Regions from separate parts of the Hymenobacter sp. BT491 genome, predicted to be linked through region 1. Evidence: riboswitches for the same ligand, from Rfam matches in the RefSeq annotation. Region 1 holds a riboswitch; each other region holds the start of a gene.
What was found. Region 1 has a riboswitch for S-adenosylmethionine ahead of H9I52_RS14850 (O-acetylhomoserine aminocarboxypropyltransferase/cysteine synthase family protein). Riboswitches for the same ligand answer to the same signal wherever they lie in the genome.

Region 1 (3,272 bases):
GAGTTGTTGGTGCGTGGTAGCCGATGGCTGAATGATGAGCGTCTTGGCATCGCCTACGTTGGCTAAGTGGCTCACCAACTTTAGGTTATCAATAAATTTGGTGGCCGTTTCCTTGCTGCCTTTGATGGTGAAGGTGAGCACGCCGCCGAAGCCGCGCTTTAAGTACTTCTGCGCCAAGGCGTTATAGGGGCTGCTCTTTAGGCCAGGATAGTTCACGCTCTCGACCTGCGGATGCTGCTCCAGCCAAGTGGCCACCCGCAGTGCATTTTCTACGGTGCGGTCGACGCGCAACGACAGGGTTTCGAGGCCTTGCAACAGCTGGAAGGAGTTGAAAGGGCTGATAGACGGCCCAAAGTCGCGCAAGCCCTCTACCCGCGCCCGGATGATGAAGGCAATGTTGCCAAACGGGCCGTTTTTGCCGAATACGTCATTGAAAACCAAGCCATGATAACCTTCGGAAGGCTCCGTAAACTGCGGAAATTTGCCGTTGCCGAAGTCGTATTTGCCGCCGTCCACGATCACGCCGCCGATGCTGGTACCGTGGCCGCCGATCCATTTGGTAGCCGACTCCACTACGATGTGCGCGCCGTGCTCCAGGGGGCGGAACAAGTAGCCGCCAGCGCCAAACGTATTGTCTACAACCAGCGGCAGGTCGTGCTTCTCGGCAATGGCGGCAATGCGCTCAAAATCAGGCACGCTGAAGCTGGGGTTGCCGATGGTTTCGAGGTAAATCGCCTTGGTTTTGTCGTCGATCAACTGCTCGAAATGATCGGGATTATCGCCGTCGGCAAAGCGAACCTCAATGCCCAAGCGCTTGAAAGCCACTTTGAACTGGTTGTAAGTGCCGCCGTAGAGGAACGACGAGCTAACAAAATTGTCGCCGGCCTGGAGGATATTGTTAAGGGAAATGAACTGAGCAGCCTGACCCGAACTGGTTGCTAGCGCTGCTACGCCGCCTTCGAGGGCAGCTACACGCTGCTCAAACACGTCGGTAGTTGGGTTCATCAAACGGGTGTAGATGTTGCCGAACTCCTTCAGGGCGAAGAGGTTAGCGCCATGTTCTGCGCTTTTGAAGACGTAGGAGGTTGTCTGATAAATCGGAACTGCGCGGGAGCCGGTAGTCGGATCGGGTTGTTGGCCGGCGTGTACTTGGAGGGTTTCGAAGTGCAGGTTTTGCGTAGACATAAAGATGCTGTGATTAGGAAGTGTCAGAAGGAGGAAGATGCTGTAAATCAGGGCGTAAGCGACGGACGGCTTAGGCGAAGCTCCTCAAGAGCGCAAGGCTGCGCTGAGGCAGGAAAAACCCGTCGGAGAGCGTACCAAGACGCTGCAAGACGCAGTTTTACGGTAAGTACAGAGGGGAAGGAAAGGAGGCTAGACTCGACTTAGCGAGTTAGCAACAACAGGTGCAACAGCGGCACATTCGCATTCGCATGACTACACCTTCGGGGCGGCTAAGAGCAGCGGCAACCGAAACACGAATACCCATTGGCAAACCGGCGTGCAGAAAAGCAGCCGTGGCAGATGGGTACGAGGGGGCGAAAGCGAAAGAGTTTTGCATGGCACTCAACTTATATTCCCCGTCGGCGGATGCCGGGCCGGGCAGGAATTGGCACCTTTCGCGCGGTCGAAGGTTGCCAGCGGGTCACGGAGCCTGATCTCTCGCCGCTTCTGTATAAATTTTGAAAACTACCCCGCCGCGAGCGGGGGAGTACCGGGTTGGTAGCTGCAAATGTACAACCGGATTTGACATACGCAAATCCAGGACAATATTTTTTGCGCGGCCTAGTCGGCAGTTTATGAGATACTTAGCTAAAAAAGAACGGAAGCACAGGAAAAATATTTTGCTTAATGACCCGAATAACGGTTTCAGTAAGCTGCTGATTTGGCTTCCGAATCGCTGTTATTCTTCAAGTGTTACTAAGCAATTCTGCGTGGCTTCGTACTTCTTGCCCGAAACCTTTACACACAGGGTGTCTTATAAAGAAGAATCATTCTAAATATCTAAAAATCAATAGCTTATATGTAAAAAGGCTGCCTCCAGTTGGAAGCAGCCTTTTTGCCTGGTTATGTAAGAGAATAAGAGCTTAGCTCTTAGGCAACGTAAGCACTTGGCCTACCTCAATGTGATCGGGATTGCTGCCGATAATACCTTTGTTGGCTTCGTAGATCTGGTGCCATTTGGCCGCATCGCCATAATGATTTTTGGCAATTTTCGACAGCGAGTCACCACTTACGACAGTGTACGTGTCGCCTTGCGTAGTAGCAGAGGCAGGTTGGGCGCTGTTGCCACCAAAGAAATCGGTGTTACCCGCATTCTGGTTGGGCTGATTAGCCGGTTGAGCAGGTTTTTCTTCGCCTTTATTCAGAAAATCAAACAGTCCCATAGTGTGTAAAGCTTTAGATTAGAGAGTAGGGAAAAACTTCGGCAGTGGGCAAGTGCACCATTGCCACGACATCAGGGGAGCTTACGCGTTTAGGATGAATAAGTTGTAGTGCCGGAAGCTCAAGTGTTGGGTGCTAACTCTTTTGGCGGGTCTGCCGTAATAGGCGCTATGTCTGATGCCGCACAGTTCCACCCAGCGGCTATCAACAAGCCTACTGCTCACCTTCCTAACCCTTACAACGTACCCATGAAAACCTCCCTTTCTCCCTTCCGGTATTTGGCCAGCTTGCTGGTGTTAGTCGCTTTGCTGACCGCAAGCTGTAGCCAAGAAAATAAAGTTGGCGAAACCAACCTGCTTTACGGTACCGATAGCAAAGTCTGGAAAACCGACAAAGAAACCTCTGCCACCGGCGATAAAGTGGCGCAAACCAGCGCCGACAAGAAGACCGAGCTCCGCTTCTATGCCAACGGCAACTTCAACATGTCGTCGCCCACCCAAACAATGCAGGGTACTTACACCTTTGACCAAGCCGCTAAAAAGATCACGTTGACGCCTGCGGGTGGCCCCAATTCCATGAGCTTTGACGTAGTTAATCTGACCAAAAATGAGATTACTCTCAAAGCCCCAGATGGCTCGCAGATGATGCTGGAAGCTGACTAACAGCATTGAAAATACAATTTTCTAACCCTAAAAAAGCCCTTCTGCGCTATGCAGAAGGGCTTTTTTAATGGCTAAGTGATCTGAAAAATAACTTGCAACTTATTTATAATCAAATAATTGTGAACTAGGGTGCTGGTTGCTTGACGAACACCCGTGAAATCCAGCGGGGCAGGAAGATGGCCCCGAGCACGAGGTACATGTAATACGTCACGATGCGGTACAGGA
Region 2 (3,272 bases), on a different contig from region 1:
CGACCACCCGCTGTTTGTGCGCATCTCGGCCACCGACTGGACCGAAGGCGGCTGGTCTATCGAGGATTCCGTTGCGCTTGCCAACGTCTTGAAAACCAAAGATGTCGACTTGATCGATGCCTCTACCGGCGGCAATGTACCCAATGCCCGCATTCCGGTCGGCCCCGGCTACCAGGTGGAATTTGCCGCCCGCATCCGGCAGGAAACCGGCATCCCGACCGGAGCGGTCGGCATCATCACCGACGCCCGGCAAGCTGAAACCATCCTGGAGAACAACCAAGCCGATCTGATCATCATGGCCCGCGAGTTTCTGCGCGACCCGTATTTCCCGCTTCACGCGGCCCAGGAGCTCGGCGCGGACGTGCCGTGGCCCGTGCAATACGAACGGGCCAAGCGCCATAAGTAACTGACTACAAATCACTTATCAACTTAAATCAGTCATCACTTCGCTAAACGTCCGTCCTTCTCCTGCTGTGCTCAGAAGGATGGGCGTTTGTTTAATAGCGGGCAAACATATTTATTGCGAGTCGCAGTAATAGCAACAGCATCTTAGCCTCAGCGATAATTATTGCATTGAAGCATCAAAGCCTATTTCACATGGAAGAATTTTTATCTGCACCAGAAATTAAAAGAGTTAAATTTTTAGGGCTTTATCAAGCCTTAAGCGGCGCTTTAGGTATATTTATAACAATTTGGGCACTGGCTCAGACAGAAATAATCACTGGAATTGTTCTCGCAATGATCATTACAATGCTAAGTTTTTATTCTTTTTCTATTTATGCGGGCAAATTACTGATAAATGATAGATACGAAGGACTTTTGATTTCAATGATCAATCAATCGATTCAGGTTCTCAATCTTTCGTTTGCGGGAATGTCATATAAATTTGTATCAGGTTCGGCTTTCTTTATTAATATAGATTTAACAAAGAGCTTATCAATAAAATTTGAATTTAATTTCCCTACTTTCCTTTTGAGTTATAATAGAAACTATGAATTATCTGTTTTCGGCGTAAATATCGTTGCGATTATTCTGCTGTTATCCCTTAATAAAATAAGAGAAGGAATAAAGGAAAAACGTCAGCTTCAAGTTGCTCAATCAGCTTTGTAATTTCCACAATACGGTCGAGCTTTAGGATTTCCTGTTTGCATTGTAAGCTGTCGGCAACCATCTTTGCAACCATAACGTCAAAACCCGGTTTTTTCGGGGATGATTTATACAGAAGAAGGGAGAGATCAGGCTCTGTGAACTTCTAGCAACCTACCTTGAGCTAAGGTGCTAATTCCTGCCTAAAATTGTTTAGGAACTATAAACCAGCGCTTTACATGCAAACCCCAACGGTTTTTTCAGTTGCCTCTCCCCTCGCCCGAACCCAACACGCGTTGTTCGGCGGAGACTTCTTCGTTTCTACAGCTTCCTGTTGCTGTTGTTGTTAACTCTGCCATTCCAGTGTCGGTTGGTATAGTACAGGCTCCTCTTTACAAGTGCTAAGCAGCACGGACTGAGCCTTTTGTGGCCCTTTGCCCCGCACAGGTTGCAGCCAAAACCAGCGCCCGACAAAACTTTCCCGCTGGAAATTTCCTTCTACTCCTTTCGATACGAATTCTTTATTTATCTAACTAATTGACAATCAGTTAGTTATATAAATACTCTCCTGTAATTTCTCAGATTACCAACTACCTATATGTCCACTTACTCTTCCGAAAAGCCGATTGGCATTTATTACGAGCATCCTGAGTGGTTTAAGCCGCTGTTTGCCGAGCTCGACCGTCGGGGCATTGCCTACGAAAAGATTGATGCCGCCCACCATATGTTCGACCCTTCCGAAGAGGAAAGCCGCTACAGCTTGGTGGTCAACCGGATGAGCTCGTCGGCTTACCTGCGCGATCATGGGCAGGGCATCTTCCATACGGCAGGCTTCATGACGCATCTCGAGCGGTTGGGTGTGCGCGTAATCAACGGAACGGTGGCGTCGAGCATCGAAACCAACAAGGCTCGCCAACTCTCGCTTTTGACGCAGTTGGGACTGAAATACCCCAAATCGCGGGTGGTAAACCACGTTTCGCGCATTCCGGATGCGGCGGCTGAGTTGCAGTTCCCGCTGGTGGTGAAGGTCAACATCGGCGGCAGCGGCGCGGGCATCATCCGCTTCGACACGCCGGAAGGCTTGCAGCAGGCTGTGGAAGCCGGCAGCATTGATCTGGGCATCGACCAAACGGCTCTGGTACAGGAGTTTGTGGCGCCGCGCGGCGGCCACATCACCCGCGTAGAAACCTTGGATGGCAAGTTCCTCTACGCCATGAAGGTGTTCACGACGGGCGAAAGCTTCAACCTCTGCCCTGCCGAAATCTGCCAGATTCCGGACGAGATCACCGAAGGCGACTTCTGCCTCACCGAAGCGCCCAAGAAAGGCATTCAGGTAGAAGCAACGACTCCACCGGCCGAAGTGATTGAGGCTGTGGAGCGCCTGGTGGCTGCGGCCAAAATCGACGTGGGCGGCATCGAATACCTCGTAGACGACCGCAACGGCGACGTGCTGTTCTACGACATCAATGCCCTCTCCAACTTCGTAGCCGACGCCGTGAACGTGGTGGGCTTTGATCCCTACGCCCGCTTCGTAGACTACCTGGAGCAAGAACTGGCTAAGAAGTCGGAATCTCAACTCGCCACCCAAGAAGCTTAGAATCATGCAGTTCGGATATTGGCTTCCCATATTTGGCGGTTGGTTGCGCAACGTGCCCGACGAAGGCATGAGCACTTCCTGGGACTACGTGCGCCAGCTGGCCCAGCGCAGCGAAGAGTGGGGCTATAGCCTCACGCTCATCGCGGAGCTTTACTTAAACGACATCAAAGGCCAGGAGGCGCCGGCCCTGGAAGCCTGGTCGACGGCGGCAGCGCTGGCGGCGGTGACGAAGGAGTTGGAAATCATGGTGGCCGTGCGGCCTACTTTCCACAACCCCGCGTTGCTGGCCAAGCAAGCCGCCAACATCGACCTCATTGCGCCGGGTCGCTTGTCGCTGAACGTGGTGTCGTCGTGGTGGCGCGACGAGGCGACCAAGTACGGGCTGCACTTCGAGGAGCACGACGATCGCTATGCCCGCACCAAGGAGTGGCTCGACGTGCTGACCGGCGTGTGGGAAAAAGACCATTTCACCTACGAAGGCAAGTACTACAAAGTCACCGACAACGTACTACAACCCAAGCCGGCCAAAAAGCCTTTCCTGTACGCCGGTGGCGAATCGGAAGCGGCTAAAAACCTGATTACCACCCAG
Region 3 (3,272 bases), on a different contig from region 1:
GGAAAGAATGGATCGGCCCCTGAATCTTTTAGCCAGAATAGATGTAAAGAATTGAGCCTGTAGGTTTTATTCTGCGTATCTATATACTATGACTTCCTACGAACAGCTAGCTTATGCGGAGCTGCGGACGTGGCAAGCACAGATGCAGCGACCGCCCTCATACCTCAACCGCTTCACGCGGCGAGTACAAATGCGCCTTAATGCCTGGCTGCCTGAGCGTTTGCACGAGGCCATCACGGTCACCATCAAGCAGATGGTGCGCGGCGTGCTGTACGGCTCTTCGTACCTCACGCGCCGGCCCACTGCCGATGCCTCGCTGGAAGAGCGTGAAAAGTCGGTTCGCTGCCGCGTGCGATCCTACCGCAACACGGCCTCGGCCGAAGGAGCCGTTACGGGCGCGGGCGGCTTCCTGCTGGGGCTGGCCGATTTTCCGTTGCTGTTAGGCCTCAAAATCAAGCTGTTATTTGATGTGGCGTCGCTGTACGGATACGATGTGCGCGACTACACCGAACGCTTGTACCTGCTGCATGTGTTTCAGCTGGCCTTTTCGAGCCAGCACACCCGCAACGAAGTGTACCACCGCGTAGTCAATTGGGAAGAGTATCGCCACCAGCTGCCCAAAGATGTGCAAGCTTTTGACTGGCGCACTTTCCAGCAAGAGTATCGCGACTACATCGATCTGGCAAAGATGGCCCAGCTGATGCCCTTCATTGGGGCAGCAGTAGGAGCAGTGGCTAATTACCGCCTGATCGAGCAGCTTGGCGAAACCGCCATGAACTGCTTCCGCATGCGGCGCTTTCTCGAGTCGGATGCTGCTGTACCCGCCGAAAGAGCCGCCTGACAGATCGCATTTGGTAATGCAAAGTTGCGGCACGTACCTTTGCAGCATCAATTCTTTCCCCATCAAAGGATTGTTTTTATATCGAGGCGTGGAGAGACAGGCTCTATGAAACGCCGGCAACCCTCGGACCATCCGAAACGGTGCCAAGTCCTGACCATATAAAAACAACAATGCCGTGGCTTTTTCCAATAACCTTTCTGCCCCGTTCCTGTTGTGTGCGCGTACGGCTGCTGGCTCCGTTCTGATAACGGCTGATCGTGCCTGTTGCAGCTTCGCATTTGGTTGTTGTTGCTGATTGTTTTTCGGTACTGCCGCAGCTTGTGGCCCCTAACGGAGTCAGAACTTATACTTATATATAAACCATTGAATATCAATAGTTTATATATAAATCAGTAAAGTAATTCTGGTATAGCCAAGCTGCGTAGTCCACAGCCCCTTTTTCCCGTTTCTATCGTGATAACCCGGCAGCAAGCCGGCCGGTGGCCCGCCTTGTCCGAACCGTATTGTATGTTAAAAAAATCATTGGAACTTCTGCGGCAGGAAGCTGCCGAAACCGGCTCTCATACTCTCAAACGCAGCTTAGGTGGCCTCAACCTGATTGCCATCGGCATCGGGGTAATCATTGGGGCGGGGCTTTTTTCGCTCACCGGCATTGCAGCCGCCAACCACTCCGGACCGGCCGTCACGCTGTCGTTTGTGGTGGCGGCCATTGGCTGCGCCTTTTCGGCTTTGTGCTATGCCGAGTTTGCCTCTATGGTGCCCGTGGCGGGTTCTGCTTATACCTACGCGTATGCCACTCTGGGTGAGCTATTTGCCTGGATCATCGGCTGGGATTTGGTGCTCGAATACTCTGTGGGTGCCGCGACTGTGGCCATCAGCTGGTCGCAATACTTGGTGCGCTTTCTGGCCAAATACGACCTTCACATGCCGGCGCAGCTCGTGCTTTCGCCCTTCGAAAAAGTTACGCTGGCCGACGGCTCGGTGGTGTCGGGTTTTATCAACTTGCCCGCCATCCTGATCGTGCTCTTCATCACGGCCATCATCATTCGTGGTACGCAAGGCTCGGCCGTTTACAACGGCATTGTGGTGGCCCTGAAGCTCTCCGTGGTGGCCGTGTTTATCGTGCTGGGCTGGCAGTACATCAACCCAGCCAACTACCATCCTTATATTCCGGCCAACACGGGCCACTTTGGCGAGTTTGGTTGGAGCGGAATTCTGCGCGGTGCCGGGGTGGTGTTTTTCGTGTTCATTGGCTTCGACATCGTGGCTACCATGGCGCAGGAAACGAAGAATCCGCAGCGCAACATGCCCATCGGCATCATCGGCTCGCTGGTGATCTGCACGATTTTGTTTGTGCTGTTTGGGCACGTCATGACGGGTCTGGCCAATTACACGGAGTTCAAAAACAGCGCGGCGCCGGTGGCCATTGCCATCGAGAAGACGCCTTATGCCTGGCTCAGCCAAGCCATCATCATCGCCATTCTGATTGGGTATACCTCCGTGATTCTGGTCGATTTGCTGGGCCAGTCGCGGGTGTTTTTTACCATGTCGCGCGATGGGCTGCTGCCCGGCGTTTTCTCCCAGATTCATCCGCGCTTCCAGACGCCGCACAAGTCCAATCTGCTGCTGGGCGTGTTTATTAGCCTGTTTGCCGGGCTGGTGCCCATCAGCGTCGTCGGCGAAATGACGAGCATCGGCACGTTGCTGGCCTTTGTGATGGTGTGCATTGGCATCCTGATTTTGCGCAAGCGCGAACCCAACACGCTGCGCCCGTTCCGCACGCCGTGGGTACCGCTGGTGCCGATCTTGGGCATCCTAACCTGCTTGGTGATGATGCTGTCATTGCCCGCCGACACTTGGATTCGTCTGTTTGTGTGGCTGGCCATCGGATTAGCGATCTACTTCGGCTATGGCAAGAAAAACAGCAAGCTGCGGCAAGGCATTCAGGCTGAAGCGCAACCCGCCCCGCAAGAGGTAATTAGTTGATATGAACTTACTTATAACAAAAGAGCCGGCGCATTGCGTCGGCTTTTTTGTTGTGCGTAAGTCAGGAGTAAATACCAATTCCGCCGCTTGGCGCTGTGGCTGCTGTACTATTTTGGGGTATATAACAGCTTGGCAATCAGGCCAGTCCAGCCGGTTTGGTGGCTGGCACCTAGGCCTTTGCCGTTGTCGCCGTGGAAGTACTCGTGGAACAGGAGGTAGTCGCGGAAGTGCGGGTCCTTTTGCAGCAGCTTGTACTTGCCAAACGCGGGTCGTTGGCCTTTTTTATTGCGAACAAACAGCTTGGTCAGGCGTTCGGAGAGGGCCGCGGCGATTTCTTTAAGGGTGCTGAACTGCCCCGAGCCCGTCGGATATTCTACTTCGAAAGTATCGCCGTAGTAAAAATGAAAACGCTGTAACGACTCGATTATCAAGTAGTTAATTGGGA

Region 2: it holds a riboswitch for S-adenosylmethionine, as region 1 does, so the genes downstream of both, H9I52_RS09340 (RimK family alpha-L-glutamate ligase) here and H9I52_RS14850 (O-acetylhomoserine aminocarboxypropyltransferase/cysteine synthase family protein) in region 1, are expected to answer to the same signal.
Region 3: it holds a riboswitch for S-adenosylmethionine, as region 1 does, so the genes downstream of both, H9I52_RS05745 (amino acid permease) here and H9I52_RS14850 (O-acetylhomoserine aminocarboxypropyltransferase/cysteine synthase family protein) in region 1, are expected to answer to the same signal.

What each region holds. Positions count from the first base shown of each region.
Region 1 covers NZ_JACSJJ010000003.1:767,480-770,751, reverse strand. The annotation lists gene H9I52_RS14850 (O-acetylhomoserine aminocarboxypropyltransferase/cysteine synthase family protein) at 1-1,185, opposite strand, end outside; SAM riboswitch class I at 1,569-1,682, opposite strand; gene H9I52_RS14845 (LysM peptidoglycan-binding domain-containing protein) at 2,088-2,387, opposite strand; gene H9I52_RS14840 (copper resistance protein NlpE) at 2,556-3,047, shown strand; gene H9I52_RS14835 (lysylphosphatidylglycerol synthase transmembrane domain-containing protein) at 3,172-3,272, opposite strand, start outside.
Region 2 covers NZ_JACSJJ010000002.1:845,639-848,910, reverse strand. The annotation lists gene namA (NADPH dehydrogenase NamA) at 1-406, shown strand, start outside; gene H9I52_RS09345 (hypothetical protein) at 598-1,110, shown strand; SAM riboswitch class I at 1,212-1,315, shown strand; gene H9I52_RS09340 (RimK family alpha-L-glutamate ligase) at 1,685-2,683, shown strand; gene H9I52_RS09335 (LLM class flavin-dependent oxidoreductase) at 2,688-3,272, shown strand, end outside.
Region 3 covers NZ_JACSJJ010000001.1:1,347,622-1,350,893, forward strand. The annotation lists gene H9I52_RS05740 (EcsC family protein) at 89-841, shown strand; SAM riboswitch class I at 915-1,006, shown strand; gene H9I52_RS05745 (amino acid permease) at 1,349-2,827, shown strand; gene H9I52_RS05750 (MGH1-like glycoside hydrolase domain-containing protein) at 2,935-3,272, opposite strand, start outside.